Arthrobacter globiformis: one gene and its partner. The protein of the gene in region 1 binds, or shares a complex with, the protein of each later gene. Links are inferred from orthologs where the notes say so. Each region holds a gene or a part of one and is shown on either strand. Other genes may lie near its edges.

Region 1 (6,797 bases):
CGCAAACCCGGCTCCGAACTGGCCGCGGCCCTCGCCGACGCCGGTGTGGAGGTGGTAGTCGCATGATTGTCACCCTCACAGCCAACCCCAGCCTGGACCGGACGGTTGCACTGCCTGGCCCCCTCGAGCGGGGCGAAGTGCAGCGCGCAGTTTCCGTCCGCCAAGAATCTGGCGGCAAGGGAGTTAATGTTTCCCGCGCCCTCGTAACCTCCGGTCTCGAGACACTTGCGGTGCTGCCCGGCGCGGAATCCGATCCCGTGCTTGCCGGCCTGCGGGAGGAGGGTGTGCCCTTCGCGTCGCTGGCTATCCACGAACCGTTGCGCACCAACGTGGCGTTGACGGAGCCGGGCGGTGTGACCACCAAGATCAACGAACCCGGCCCGGTCCTCGCCGAGGACGCCCAGGAGGCGCTGATCAGCCTGCTCCTGGAACGTTCACGCGGAGCCAGCTGGGTGGTCCTGGCGGGTTCGCTTCCGCCCGGCGTCCCGGCTGATTTCTATGCCACGGTCACCCGGCGGCTGCGCAATGCCGACGCCGGGGCCGGCGTTCCAATGATTGCCGTCGACTCCTCTGGCGCTCCGCTGGCAGCGGCCGTCGCCAGCGACGCAACAGAAGCGGCGTCCGGAAAACCGGACCTGCTCAAACCCAATGCCGAGGAGCTGGCCGAACTGGCCGCAGCAGCAGGATTTTCCTTGGCAAGCACGGCTGAGGAACTCGAAGCGGATCCGTATGCTGCCGCGGCGGCAGCTGCCGCCGTCGTGCGTTCCGGTGTGGGGGCCGTGTTGGCAACGCTCGGTTCAAAGGGCGCTGTCCTTGTGACGGCCGACGGCGCGTGGCTGGCCACGCACCCGCCGGTCACCGCAGTCAGTACGGTCGGCGCCGGTGACTCGTCGCTGGCCGGCTATCTGCTGGCCGCCAGCCGGGGCGCCGCCCCGGCTGACTGCCTCCGCCAGGCTGTGGCGCATGGCGCCGCCGCCGCTTCCCTGCCGGGCTCCACCGTCCCGGCAGTCCACCAAACAACCCCCGACGCCGTAACCATCACGGCCCTCCGGAAGGATTGACAGTGACTCAGCTCATCACCGCGGACCTGGTCGAGCTTGACCAGAACCTGGGCAATTCGCCCGAGGATGTGATCCGGCACCTGGCCGGTCGTGTTGCCGCCAACGGACGTGCCAACGAAGTTGAAGGCCTCTTCACCGATGCCTTCGCCCGCGAGCAGAAGACCGCCACCGGCGTTCCCGGCGGCATCGCCATCCCGCACTGCCGCTCGGCCGCCGTGACCGAACCCACCCTCGCCATGGCACGCCTGTCCCAGCCCGTCGACTTCGGCGCCAAGGACGGCCCCGCCGACCTCATCTTCTTCATCGCTGCACCGGCCGGCGCCGACCAGGAGCACCTGAAGCTGCTGTCCAAGCTCGCCCGCTCGCTCATTAAGAAGGACTTCACCGGTGCGCTCCGCGCGGCCACGTCCCGGGAAGAAATCGTGGAGCTCGTGGACAACGCTCTGGCGGACAAGCCGGCTGCTTCCGCACCCGAAGCCGCGGCCCCGGCTGCTACCGGCGCCGCTGCTGCCGGCGCTGCTACTGCCGGCGCTGCTTCCGGTGGCGCTGCTTCCGGTGGACCGAGGCGCCTCGTCGCCGTCACGGCCTGCCCCACCGGCATCGCGCACACCTACATGGCCGCGGACTCCCTCGTGGCCGCCGCCAAGGAAGTGGGCGTTGACCTGCAGGTCGAAACCCAGGGCTCCTCCGGCGCCAAGCCGCTGGACCCGGCAGTCATCGCCGCTGCCGACGCCGTGATTTTCGCCGTAGACGTGGACGTGCGCGGCAAGGAGCGCTTCGCCGGCAAGCCGGTCATCAACGCGCCGGTCAAGCGCGGCATCGACGAGCCCGCCAAGATGGTCCAGGAAGCCTTGGACGCGGCGGACAACCCGCGCGCCCACCGTGTTCCGCACTTCGGCGCCGAGGAGCAGGCAGAGCGCGAAGCCGCCGAAAAGGGCGAGCACATCGGCCAGAAGCTGAAGAAGGCACTGCTCACCGGTGTGAGCTACATGATCCCGTTCGTGGCCGGTGGCGGCCTGCTGATCGCGCTGGGCTTCCTGCTGGCCGGTTTCGACATCGCCCTGGGCACCAAGGCCAATGACATCCTGGCCAACAACTCCCTGGTCAACCTTCCGGACGGCAACCTCGCCTTGTACCTCGGAACCGTCTTTTTCAAGATCGGCGCCCTGTCCATGGGGTTCCTGGTTCCCGCCCTCGCAGGCTACATTGCCTACGCAATCGCCGACCGTCCGGGTATTGCACCGGGCTTCGTTGCGGGTGCCGTCTCCGGCTTCATGGGCGCTGGCTTCCTCGGCGGCATCGTCGGCGGCCTGCTCGCCGGCTACATCGCCCACCTGATCGGAACATGGTCAGTGCCGCGCTGGCTCCGTGGCCTGATGCCCGTCGTCATCATTCCGTTGCTGGCCTCCATCGTCGCCTCCGGCGCGATGTTCCTGTTCCTCGGCGGACCGATTGCCGCCATCACCGTCGGACTGAACAGTTGGCTCTCCGGCATGTCCGGCGCTTCGGCCATCGTCCTGGGCATCATCCTCGGCCTCATGATGTGCTTCGACCTCGGCGGCCCCGTCAACAAGGTGGCCTACGCCTTCGCCGTAGCCGGCCTCGGCGCCGGCAGCGCCACCAACCAGGCACCCTGGCAGATCATGGCCACCGTGATGGCCGCCGGCATGGTGCCGCCGCTGGCAATGGCCCTGGCCACCGTCCTGGACAAGAAGCTCTTCAGCCTGGCCGAGCGCGAAAACGGCAAGGCTGCCTGGCTGCTCGGCGCCTCCTTCATCTCCGAGGGCGCCATTCCGTTCGCGGCAGCAGACCCCCTCCGCGTCATCCCCGCCAGCATGGTCGGCGGCGCTGTCACCGGCGCGCTCACCATGGCCTTCGGCGTCACGTCGCAGGCACCCCACGGCGGCATCTTCGTGTTCTTCGCCATCGGCAACGTGGTGATGTTCATCGTGTCCATCCTGGCCGGAACCGTGGTGGCGGCGCTCATCGTGGTAGCCCTCAAACGCTGGGCTGCCCGCAAGGCCGTTGATACGGTGGAGACCGTCCCTGTAACTGTCTGATCCCGCTGTCCTTCAGCACTCCAACCCACACTGCAATTGCAAGGAGCAGAAATGTCCGAACGTACCGCAACAGTCGCCAGCCGCGTAGGCCTGCATGCCCGTCCCGCCGCCATCTTCGCCGAAGCCGCGGGCGAGTTTGACCTCGACATCACCATCGCCCGCGAAGGGGAGCCTGCCGACGAGGCCTTGGACGCCGCCAGCATCCTTTCCCTCATGAGCCTTGGCGCATCCCACGGCGACGTTGTGGTGCTGCGGGCCGATGGTGATGGCGCCGACGCCGCCCTCGAGCGCCTGGTCCAGATCCTGGAAACGGATCACGACGCCGAATAGGCACCGCGCGCTTTACGGCCGGCCTCCGCAGCAGCTCCCGTTAGGGCACTGCCGCGGAGGCCGGCCGTTGCCGTTTCCGGATGGTTTGCCGTTGGCGCATGACCGTGGCGGGCATCACACCTGATCAGCGCGCTATTCCGCGCAAGTAAGCAACCTTAGTAGTTTCTTGTTTTTGATTCTGTGCCCCACTAGCTTGGAACTGTGGCCAGCCATTCGAATGACCGGCCGAACTGCCGGGCTGGAGGAGGATGACAAAGTGGAAACCTTGCAGGAAAGCGTGGACGTCGAGGTACCAGTCAGCACGGCCTACAACCAGTGGACACAGTTCGAGTCGTTTCCCCGTTTCATGAAGGGCATCGAGTCCGTGGAGCAGATCGACGAAACCTCCCTCCATTTCCGCACCAGCGTGGCGGGTGTCAAACGTGAATACGATGCGCAGATCCTAGAGCAGACGCCGGACCGGTGCATCGCCTGGGTCAGCAAGGACAAGCCCCGCAACGCCGGCAGAGTCACGTTCGAGGACCTGGGCCAGGACCTCTGCCGCGTGAACGTGGAACTCGAGTGGGAGCCGGAGAGCCTGCTGGAGAGAGCCGGAGCCGCCGCCCACGTTGATGAGCAGCAGGTGTCCTCCGACCTCGTGCGGTTCAAGGAGTTCATCGAATCCAGGGGCATCGAGACGGGCGCCTGGCGCGCCGCGGTGGACCGGGGCGAAGTAGATCCTCCGGGAGCCCACTGACTTGATCCACCGATCGTGTCCTTACGGCCGATCGTTCCATCACGGAGGTAGCCATGCCAGAGAAGAAGAACCCCAGCGTAAAAGATCCCGGGCTCTACGAAAAACTCCGCGACGAGGGGGCCTCGAAGCAGAAGGCGGCCCGCGTCTCGAATGCGGCAGCCAAGAAGGGTCGCTCCGAGGTGGGCCGCAAGGGCGGCAAGTCCGGCGACTATGAGGACTGGACCGTGGATCAGCTCAAGGCCAAAGCCAAGGAAATCGGCCTCAAGGGGTATTCAGGCAAGAAAAAGAGCGACCTCATCTCCGCGCTCAGGAATTCCTAAGCGGGTGCACGTGCAGCCGCGCCACGGGGCGCCCGCCCTTTCAGGCGCCCTTCCGCGCGGTCTTCGCCGTGGACTTGGCAGCAGGACTGGTCTTCGAGGCAGCGCCGGTTTTGGAACCGGTGCCGGTCTTGGAGGCGGTGCTTGCCGTCGACGCCGTGCTGGTTTTCGACGCAGTGCTGGTTTTGGCAGTAGTACCGGTCTTAGAAGCGGTACTCGTCTTAGCGGCGCCCGCAGCCTTGCTACGGGTCCTGGCAGTACCGCTCTTGGCAGTTTCGGCGTCGGAATCTTCGGCGTCCTTTTTGGCGGTGCTGCTCCGGCTCCTGCTGGTGCTGCGGCCGCCGCGCTTGGCGGGTCCGGACGGCTCGTCCCCGGACGACTCATCTTCAGACGGCTCCTGTGCGGCCGCCCCTCCCCCGCGCTTCTTGTCGAGGCTGCGCCTCAGGGCCTCCATCAGGTCGATCACTTCTCCGTTGCCACCCTCGGCCTCGGCACCGAATGTCTCTTCCGTGTCCAGCGCGTCGCCCTTTTCCAGCTTTGCCTCGATAAGCTGCCGGAGCTGCGCCTGGTAGTCGTCCGTGAACTGCTCGGGCTCGAAGTCGGAGGCCATGGACTCCACCAGCGCAGCGGACATCTCCCGTTCCTGCGCGGAGATGCGAATGGACGTGTCCAGGGCAGGGAACGAGGCTTCCCGGACTTCATCCGCCCACAGCAGCGCCTGCAGCATCAGGACGTCGTCCCGGATCCGCAAAGCACCCAGCCGGGTCTTGTCCCGCAGCGCGAACTGCACCACGGCCACGCGCTCGGTGTCCTCCAGAGCCCTGCGCAGCAGCATGTAGGCCTTGGGCGACTTGGAATCCGGCTCCAGGTAATAGCTCTTCTCGAACATGATGGGGTCGAGCTGTTCGGAGGGGACGAACTGCACCACTTCGATTTCGTGGCTGTTCTCCGCGGGAATGGACTTGAGCTCCTCCTTTGTGAGGATCACTGTCCGGCCGTCGTCCTCGTAGGCCTTCTCGATGTCGGAGTAGTCGACGATTTCGCTGCAGACCTCACAGCGGCGCTGGTAGCGGATACGGCCGCCGTCGGCGTTGTGCACCTGATGGAGGCTGATGTCGTGGTCCTCGGTGGCGCTGTAGACCTTCACCGGGACATTGACCAGCCCGAACGCGATGGCGCCTTTCCAGATGGCTCTCATGGGACAAGTCAACAGCACACAACGCCGGAGGTGAAGCCCCATGGCCGGCGGTAAGGAACGCGTGCGGGTCGGCGGCCGCGAACTGACCCTGACCAACCTCGACAAAGTGATGTATCCCGCCACCGGCACCACCAAGGCGGACGTCATCGCCTATTACGCCGCTGTGGCACCGGTGCTGATCCCCGCCGCCAGAAACCGCCCGGCAACCCGCAAGAGGTGGGTTCACGGGGTAGGAACCGAAGCCCAGCCCGGCGAGATGTTTTTCCAGAAGAACCTGGACGAGTCGGCCCCTGGCTGGGTGCCCCGGGCCGCCATCACCCACAAGACCAACACCGTCTACTATCCGCTGGTCAATGATCCGGCCACCCTCACCTGGCTGGCGCAGATCGCCTCGCTGGAGATCCACGTGCCGCAGTGGACGGTGGACTCCCACGGCAGCGCCCTGCCTCCCGACCGGCTGGTCCTGGACCTCGATCCCGGTGAGGGCGCGGGACTGCCCGAATGCGTGGAAGTGGCCAAACTGGCCCGGACCATCCTGCAGGACGTGGGGCTCGAGCCGGTTCCGGTCACCAGCGGCAGCAAGGGGATCCACCTGTACGCGGTCCTGAACGGCACGCAGACCTCGGATGAGGTGTCAGCTTTCGCCCGTGAACTGGCCCGGGCGCTGGAGGCCGACCATCCGGACCTGGCCGTCAGTGACATGAAGAAGACCCTCAGGACGGGAAAGGTCCTGGTGGACTGGAGCCAGAACAATGCCGCGAAGACCACGATCGTTCCGTATTCGCTGCGCGGGCGCCTGCACCCCACCGTGGCGGCTCCGCGGACTTGGCGGGAGTTGGCCTCGCCGTCGCTCAAGCACCTGGACTATGAGGAGGTCATGCGCCGGGTGGCAGCCGGCAAGGACCCCTTCGCTCCGGTCAGTGGCGGCACCGGCCACCCTGGTCCCGGTCGCGCTGCCGCTGTCCACCCCGGCACCATCCACGCAACCCCCGAGCCTCCAAAAACAGCCGGATCGCGCGGCGGCGGGCACGCAGATCCCCGGCTGAACAAGTACCGGTCCCTGCGCGACCAAGGCAAGACGCCCGAGCCGTTCAC
Region 2 (6,785 bases), 640 kb from region 1 along the record:
CGCGGGCAGGCCGAGCGAGCGGGCGATGATCGCGGTGTGGGACTGCGGGCCGCCGCCTGCGGTCACCAGGGCCAGGACCTTGTTGGGATCGAGGGTGGCGGTGTCGGCAGGGGCCAGGTCTTCGGCCACAAGGATGAACGGTTCGTTCGACGACGGGATGCCCGGGGCGGGCACGCCGCGGAGTTCGGCCACGATGCGGGCACGGACATCCAGGATGTCGGTGGCGCGCTCCGCCATGTAACCGCCGAGATTGTGCAGCATTTCGGAAACCGAGGAACCCGATTCCCAGATGGCCCGCTGCGGCGAGGTGCCGCGGGCGATCAGTTTCGCGGCGCCCTTGATCAGCATGGTGTCCTTGGCCATCAGGGCCGTGGCTTCCAGGACGGCCTTGCCATCACCGGTGGCGTGGTCGGCGCGGGCCTTCAGCTCATCGTGGACGGCGCCCGCTGCGGCCTTCAGTGCTGCCGTGGCGTCTTCGGGTGTGGTCCCGGCAGCCAGCTGCTCGCCGGCCGGAGGTTCGCTGATGGGCTTGGGCATCTGGCGGATCCTGCCGATGATGCGGCCGGGGCTGACGCCTACTCCTGGGAAGTTCTGCACTGAAGGTCCTCGTTCTCTGCCGGTAGCCAGGCCCGCCGGTATCTGCCCGGGCGGGAGCCCGGAAGCTCGGAACGGCTGCGTCCGATGCTGCGTTGCGGTGCCTGAAAAAATTGTATGTGATTCAGTTCATATAGCGTTGCTATAGGTGCTAGGGTAGCGGTTATGAGTTTCGATGGCCAGCTTCCGCCCAAAGTGCGGCTGTTGCGTGCGGCAGCCGAATTGCTGGCCAAGTCCGCGGGGGCACCTGTTTCCACCCGCCAGATCACGCAGCTGGCGGGCGTCACGGCGCCCACCCTCTATCACCACTTTGGTGACAAGGAGGGCCTGTTTGACGCAGTTGTCGCCGCCGGCTTCGAAGAGTATGTGGCGGGCGAGAGGGACTTCGCCCCGTCCGGACAGCCGCTGGTGGACATCCGGCGGATGTGGGACAACCACGTGCAGTTCGGGCTCAAGCAGCCCGAACTTTATCTGGTCATGTTCGGTAACATCCGCCCCGAGAGCCGCCCAGCCATCGTTGCCGATGCAGAGGGCCTCATGGAGGAAATGCTGAGCAAGGCCGCTGCGGCCGGGCAGCTGAACGTCCAGCCACGCGAAGCCGCCAGGAGCATCCTGGCCGCCAACGTGGGCGTGACGCTCATGCTGATCGCAGAGCCGGCCGCGGAGCGGAACCTGGAGCTGTCCACGATGACCCGGGACGCCATGATCTTTGCGGTGTCCCGGGACCAAGGGCGGGATGCGGGACCGGAGGACTCCGGGAAGTCATCGGTGGTGGTGGCTGCCATTGCGCTGAACGCGGCGCTGCAGGCATCCCACTCGGACCAGCTCACCAGCTCGGAACTCAAGCTTTTTCTCGAATGGCTCCACCGGATCTCCACCGGTTCCACCAGCTAGACGAAACTATCGGACTATCCTGCGGTGCCGCAGGGACCACGTTAGGAAATCAGATGGCAACAGAGACAGTTGCAAAACCCAAAACCAGTGCGCGGGTGCACGTCCAGAGGTTCGGGACGTTCCTGTCCGGCATGATCATGCCCAACATCGGCGCCTTTATCGCCTGGGGGCTCATCACAGCCCTCTTCATCGAGAAAGGCTGGATCCCCGTTGCGGCACTGGGCGGGTTCGGCACCAACGCGGCGGGCGCGCCCAACGTTGGCCTCGTTGGCCCCATGATCACCTACCTGCTGCCGCTCCTGATCGGCTACACCGGCGGCAAGATGGTCTATGACGTCCGGGGTGGCGTCGTCGGCGCCATCGGCACCATGGGCGTGATCGTGGGCGCAGGCATCCCGATGTTCATCGGCGCCATGATCATGGGCCCGCTTGGTGGCTGGACCATGAAGAAGCTCGACGCGATCTGGCACGGCAAGATCCGCCCGGGCTTCGAGATGCTGGTGAACAACTTCTCCGCCGGAATCTGGGGCGCACTGCTGGCCATGCTGGGCTTCTACGGCATCTCGCCGCTGGTGACGGCGTTCAGCACGGCTGCCGGCAACTTCGTCCAGTTCCTGGTGAACAACGGCCTGCTTCCGCTGACCTCCATCTTCATCGAACCGGCCAAGGTCCTCTTCCTGAACAACGCCATCAACCATGGCGTGCTGACCCCGCTGGGCGTCCAGCAGTCGCTGGAGCAGGGCAAATCCATCCTCTTCCTGCTGGAGGCCAACCCCGGCCCGGGCTTCGGTATCCTGCTGGCCTACATGTTCTTCGGCCGCGGTGCGGCGAAGGCTTCCGCTCCCGGCGCTGCCATCATCCAGTTCCTCGGCGGAATCCATGAGATCTACTTCCCTTACGTCCTCATGCGCCCGCTGCTGATCCTGGCAGCGATCGCCGGCGGCATGACCGGCATCGCCACCCTTGCCGTCACGGGCGCCGGCCTGGTTGCCCCGGCCGCTCCGGGATCCATCTTTGCGGTATTCGCCCAAACTGCCCGTGACAGCTACCTCGGGGTTGCCCTCTCGGTTCTGCTCGCCGCCACGGCGTCCTTCCTGGTCGCCTCGGTGATCCTGCGCACGACGCGCCATAGCGACGAGGACGACCTCAGCGCAGCCACCAGCCGGATGGAGGAGATGAAGGGCAAGAAGAGCTCCGTCGCTTCCACCCTCACCGGGGCAGGCGCCGGTGGCGGAGTGGGCGTCCTGACCGGCCCCATCAAGAACATCGTGTTCGCTTGCGACGCCGGCATGGGCTCCAGCGCCATGGGCGCCTCCGTCCTGCGCAACAAGATCAAGGCTGCCGGGTTCCCGGAAGTCAACGTCACCAACGCGTCCATCGCCAACCTCGGCGACACGTACGACGTCGTGGTCACGCACCAGGACCTTACCGAGCGTGCCAAGCCTGCTACGGCCAGTGCCGTCCACGTCTCCGTGGACAACTTCATGAACAGCCCGCGCTATGACGAGATCGTGGAGCTGGTCCAGCGCAGCAACGCGGAAGAAGCGGGCGCTCCTGCGGCCGGGGCCGCTACTGCGGCAGCAACCACCCCCGAAACCACCGCTGCCCCCGAAACCGGCGCAGCGCCGTCGGACATCCTGGTGCCGGAGAGCGTGGTCCTCCACGGCTCCGCATCCACCCGGGATGCCGCCATCGACGAGGCGGGCCAGCTGCTGCTGGCGCGCGGCGCCGTGGACAACGACTACATCCTCGCGATGCACGAGCGCGAGGAGTCCGTGTCCACGTACATGGGCAGCTTCCTCGCGATCCCGCACGGCACCAACGCCGCGAAGGACCATATCAGGAAGTCGGCCGTCTCGGTGGTCCGCTACCCCGAGGGCATCGACTGGAACGGGAAGCAGGTCAAGTTCGTGGTGGGCGTGGCCGGTGTCAACAACGAGCACCTGCACATCCTGTCCTCGATCGCCAAGGTCTTCACGAACAAGGCGCAGGTGGCGCAGCTTGAGGCGGCGTCAACCGTGGACGAAGTCCTGGAGCTGTTCGGAAAGGTCAACGCATAGTGAAGGCTGTACATTTTGGAGCCGGCAACATCGGCCGGGGGTTCGTAGGACTGCTGCTGCACGATGCCGGGTATGAGGTGGTGTTCGCGGACGTTGCCGACGCCCTGATCACCCAGCTCGCCGCCGCGGACAGCTACAGCGTGCACGAGGTGGGGGAGAACCCCGCCGTCCGCACGGTGGACAACTTCCGGGCGGTCAACTCCGGCACCCAGGAGCCGCAGCTCATCGAGGAAATCGCGACGGCGGACATCGTCACCACCGCGGTGGGGCCGCATATCCTCAAGTTCTTGGCCCCCGCGATCGCCAAGGGAATTGCAGCCCGGGCTCCGGGGCTGCCGCCGCTGCAGGTGATGGCCTGCGAGAACGCCATCAACGCCACGGACATCCTGCGCGAGTCGATCGTGGAGTGCTGGGATGAGGCCGCGGGATCACTGCAGGACACGGCTGTATTCGCCAACACTGCCGTGGACCGGATCGTGCCCAACCAGGAACCGGGCCAGGGCCTGGACGTCACGGTGGAGACGTTCTACGAGTGGGTCATCGACCGGACGCCCTTTGGCGGTGCCGGCCCGGTGATTCCCGGCGCCACCTTCGTGGACGAGCTCGGCCCCTACATCGAGCGCAAGCTGTTCACGGTGAACACGGGGCACGCGTCCGCGGCGTACTTCGGCTTCGAAGCCGGGCTGGAGAAGATCTCCGACGCCATGGCCGACGAGGACGTTGCCGCCGACGTGCGCGCCGTGCTCGACGAGACCAAGCAGCTGCTCGTGTCCAAGCACGGCTTCAGCTACGACGAGCAGGAGGCCTACGTCCAGAAGATCCTGGCCCGCTTCACCAACCCGCACCTGCCGGACACGGTGCACCGCGTAGGGCGCGCGCCGCTGCGCAAGCTCAGCCGGCACGAACGGTTCATCGGCCCGGCTGCGGAACTTGCCGAACGCGGGATTGTCCCCGAGGCACTGCTCGGGGCGATCGCAGCAGCCTTGCGGTTCAACGATCCGGCCGACGCCGAGGCCGTCGAGCTGGGCCAGATCCTGGCGGACTCCGAACCTGCCGCCGCCACGGAGCGCATCACCGGGCTGGCGCAGGACCACCCACTCTTCGCCGCGGTCTGCGGCCTGGTCGAGGAGCGCAAGGCGGAGGACGTCGCCGCCCCGGCGTAGCCTCCCCGCGGCCCTGCTGCACGGCGGACACGACGAAACTGAACACAACGAAACGCATGACGCCGGAACCCAAACTGGGTTCCGGCGTCATGCGTTTATCCGGCTTCATTCAGACGCTTCCTCACGTCCTGCCGCTTTTTTCCCGACGCTGCCTCACGTCCTGCTGCCTTCGCCGCAACGCTTCCGCACTCGGTGCCGGTCAGGCCAGACCTGCCTGCGCCAAGTGAGGAAGGGTTTGAAGAAAACCTGCAGGACGTGATGAAGGGTCACCGAAAAACCTGCAGGATCTGCGGGAGCGTTTGGAAGTCGGGCTTGAGGTGGCTAGCTCGCCTGGGGGCTCACTGCAGCGGCGGCGGCTTGGACGGCCTCGCGCAGCGGCGTTGTGGGGCGGCCGAGCAGGGCGCTCAGGTCACCGCTGGTGACGAGGAGGTCGCCACGCGCGATGCCGAGGTCACTGTCCGCCAGGATAGCCGCGTAGGGCTCCGGCAGCCCGGCTTCCACCAGGACCTGGGTGTACTTCTCCGCCGGCAGATCGTTATACGTCACCGGCGTTCCGGACGCCGCGCTGACTTCCCCGGCCAGCTCACTGAGAGTGAAGGCGTCGTCGCCGCCCAGCTCGTAGACCTTGCCGCCCTGGTCATCCCGGAGCAGGACCGCCGCTGCCGCCGCCGCGTAGTCGGCCCGGGCGGCCGCGCTCACCCGGCCGTCGCCGGCGCTGCCGAGCACGGCGCCATGCTGGACCTGAACCGGGAGCTGGCCTGTGTAGTTCTCCAGGTACCAGCCGTTGCGGAGCAGGACGAAGGGGACGCCGGAGTCCCGGAGGATCCCTTCAGTAGCGATGTGCTCATCGGCCAGCTTCATGGCGGTGGTGTCCGCGTTGGCGACGCTGGTGTAGGCGATTAGTCCAACGTCGGCGTCCCTGGCCGCTTCGATCGCGTTGCGGTGCTGCTCAATGCGCTGGCCCACCTCGCTGCCGGAGACGAGCAGGACCTTGTCCGCGCCGGCGAACGCCTGCCGCAGCGACTCGGGTTGGCTGTAATCGATGGAGCGGACCTGGACGCCGCGCTGGCTGAGGTCCGCGATCCTGTCCACGGTACGGCCTGCGGCCACGATCTGCTCCGCGGGCAGGCCGCTTTCGAGCAGTTCTTCGACGACGAGGCGGCCGAGCTGGCCGGTGGCTCCGGTGATGACGATGGTCATTGTGGTCCTTTCTGGGGTGACTGTCAGTGGTGCCAACCCGGTCCCGTCTGGATTACTTCCCAAAAGAGAGTACGCACTTTCAGGTAAGGTACTGTCATGAAGGTAAGTACCCCAGCCAAGGTCGCCGCGTTTCCCTTCGCCGACGGGATCTTTCCCGCCGGATGCCCCAGCCGGACCGTCCTGGACCATGTCACCAGCAAGTGGGGCGTGCTGCTCCTGGTTGCCCTGTCAGAGGGTCCCCAGCGCTGGAGCGAACTCCGCCGCCGGGCCGAGGGCATCAGCGAGAAAATGCTCGCCCAGACATTGAAGACCCTCGAAGCCGACGGCTTCGTCCGCCGAGAGGCCCAGCCCGTCATTCCTCCTCGCGTGGACTACAGCCTGACCGGCCGCGGGGAGGAATTGGGTGCCCTGCTGCTTCCCCTCGTCGCCTGGGTGGCCGAGCACGCCGAGGCGATCGTGAACCGTCCGGCGAGCTAGGCAGCAGCCCTAGGCGGTGCGTGCCACCGTGTAGTCGAAGGTCCCGGACTCGACTGCCACGAGTCACTGCTAAAGCAGGACGGTGGCGCACCCATTGCATTTAGGCGTCCTAACTATTAGGCTACCTAAGTATGGAAACAAAGAATGCCCCCGCACTGCAGGAGCTTGCGCAGGACTTCCGCGAGGCGCTTCGGCACAGCGTGTACCTGGTCCGGCGCCTCGATGCGGACGGTGAACTGAGCGCCGCCCAGCTGAGCACGCTCAAAATGCTGCTCGAGGACGGCGTCCGGGTGGGCGAGATCGCCAGGAACCTTGGCGTCAGGGTGCCCAGTGCCACCGAGCAGGTCATTAAGCTCGAGCGGGCAGGACTGGCCCGCCGGGAAGCGGACCCGGACGA

The links.
Region 2: the proteins of QFZ23_RS03390 (region 1) and QFZ23_RS00400 are in contact, whole or in part, in an NMR structure (PDB 1J6T), measured with the Escherichia coli proteins. The link is inferred for Arthrobacter globiformis from one-to-one orthologs.

What each region holds. Positions count from the first base shown.
Region 1 is NZ_JAUSZX010000001.1:726,983-733,779, reverse strand. The notes cover bases 1,869-4,811. They hold QFZ23_RS03390 (HPr family phosphocarrier protein), read left to right. Parts: upstream 1,869-3,172; coding sequence 3,173-3,451; downstream 3,452-4,811. Other genes in these bases: ku (non-homologous end joining protein Ku), read right to left, coding at 4,548-4,811; QFZ23_RS03380 (DUF7218 family protein), read left to right, coding at 4,241-4,507; QFZ23_RS03385 (SRPBCC family protein), read left to right, coding at 3,708-4,187; QFZ23_RS03395 (PTS fructose transporter subunit IIABC), read left to right, coding at 1,869-3,121. Outside these bases: QFZ23_RS03405 (DeoR/GlpR family DNA-binding transcription regulator), read left to right, coding at 1-66; QFZ23_RS03400 (1-phosphofructokinase family hexose kinase), read left to right, coding at 63-1,061; more of QFZ23_RS03395, read left to right, coding at 1,064-1,868; more of ku, read right to left, coding at 4,812-5,702; QFZ23_RS03370 (ATP-dependent DNA ligase), read left to right, coding at 5,743-6,797.
Region 2 is NZ_JAUSZX010000001.1:81,520-88,304, reverse strand. Bases 1,114-4,044 are described here. They hold QFZ23_RS00400 (PTS mannitol transporter subunit IICBA), read left to right. Parts: upstream 1,114-1,541; coding sequence 1,542-3,548; downstream 3,549-4,044. Other genes in these bases: QFZ23_RS00395 (mannitol-1-phosphate 5-dehydrogenase), read left to right, coding at 3,548-4,044; QFZ23_RS00405 (TetR/AcrR family transcriptional regulator), read left to right, coding at 1,114-1,488. In the rest of the region: ptsP (phosphoenolpyruvate--protein phosphotransferase), read right to left, coding at 1-597; more of QFZ23_RS00405, read left to right, coding at 760-1,113; more of QFZ23_RS00395, read left to right, coding at 4,045-4,711; QFZ23_RS00390 (SDR family oxidoreductase), read right to left, coding at 5,033-5,911; QFZ23_RS00385 (winged helix-turn-helix transcriptional regulator), read left to right, coding at 6,008-6,388; QFZ23_RS00380 (MarR family winged helix-turn-helix transcriptional regulator), read left to right, coding at 6,520-6,785. UniProt on the Escherichia coli protein: The phosphoenolpyruvate-dependent sugar phosphotransferase system (sugar PTS), a major carbohydrate active transport system, catalyzes the phosphorylation of incoming sugar substrates concomitantly with their translocation across the cell membrane.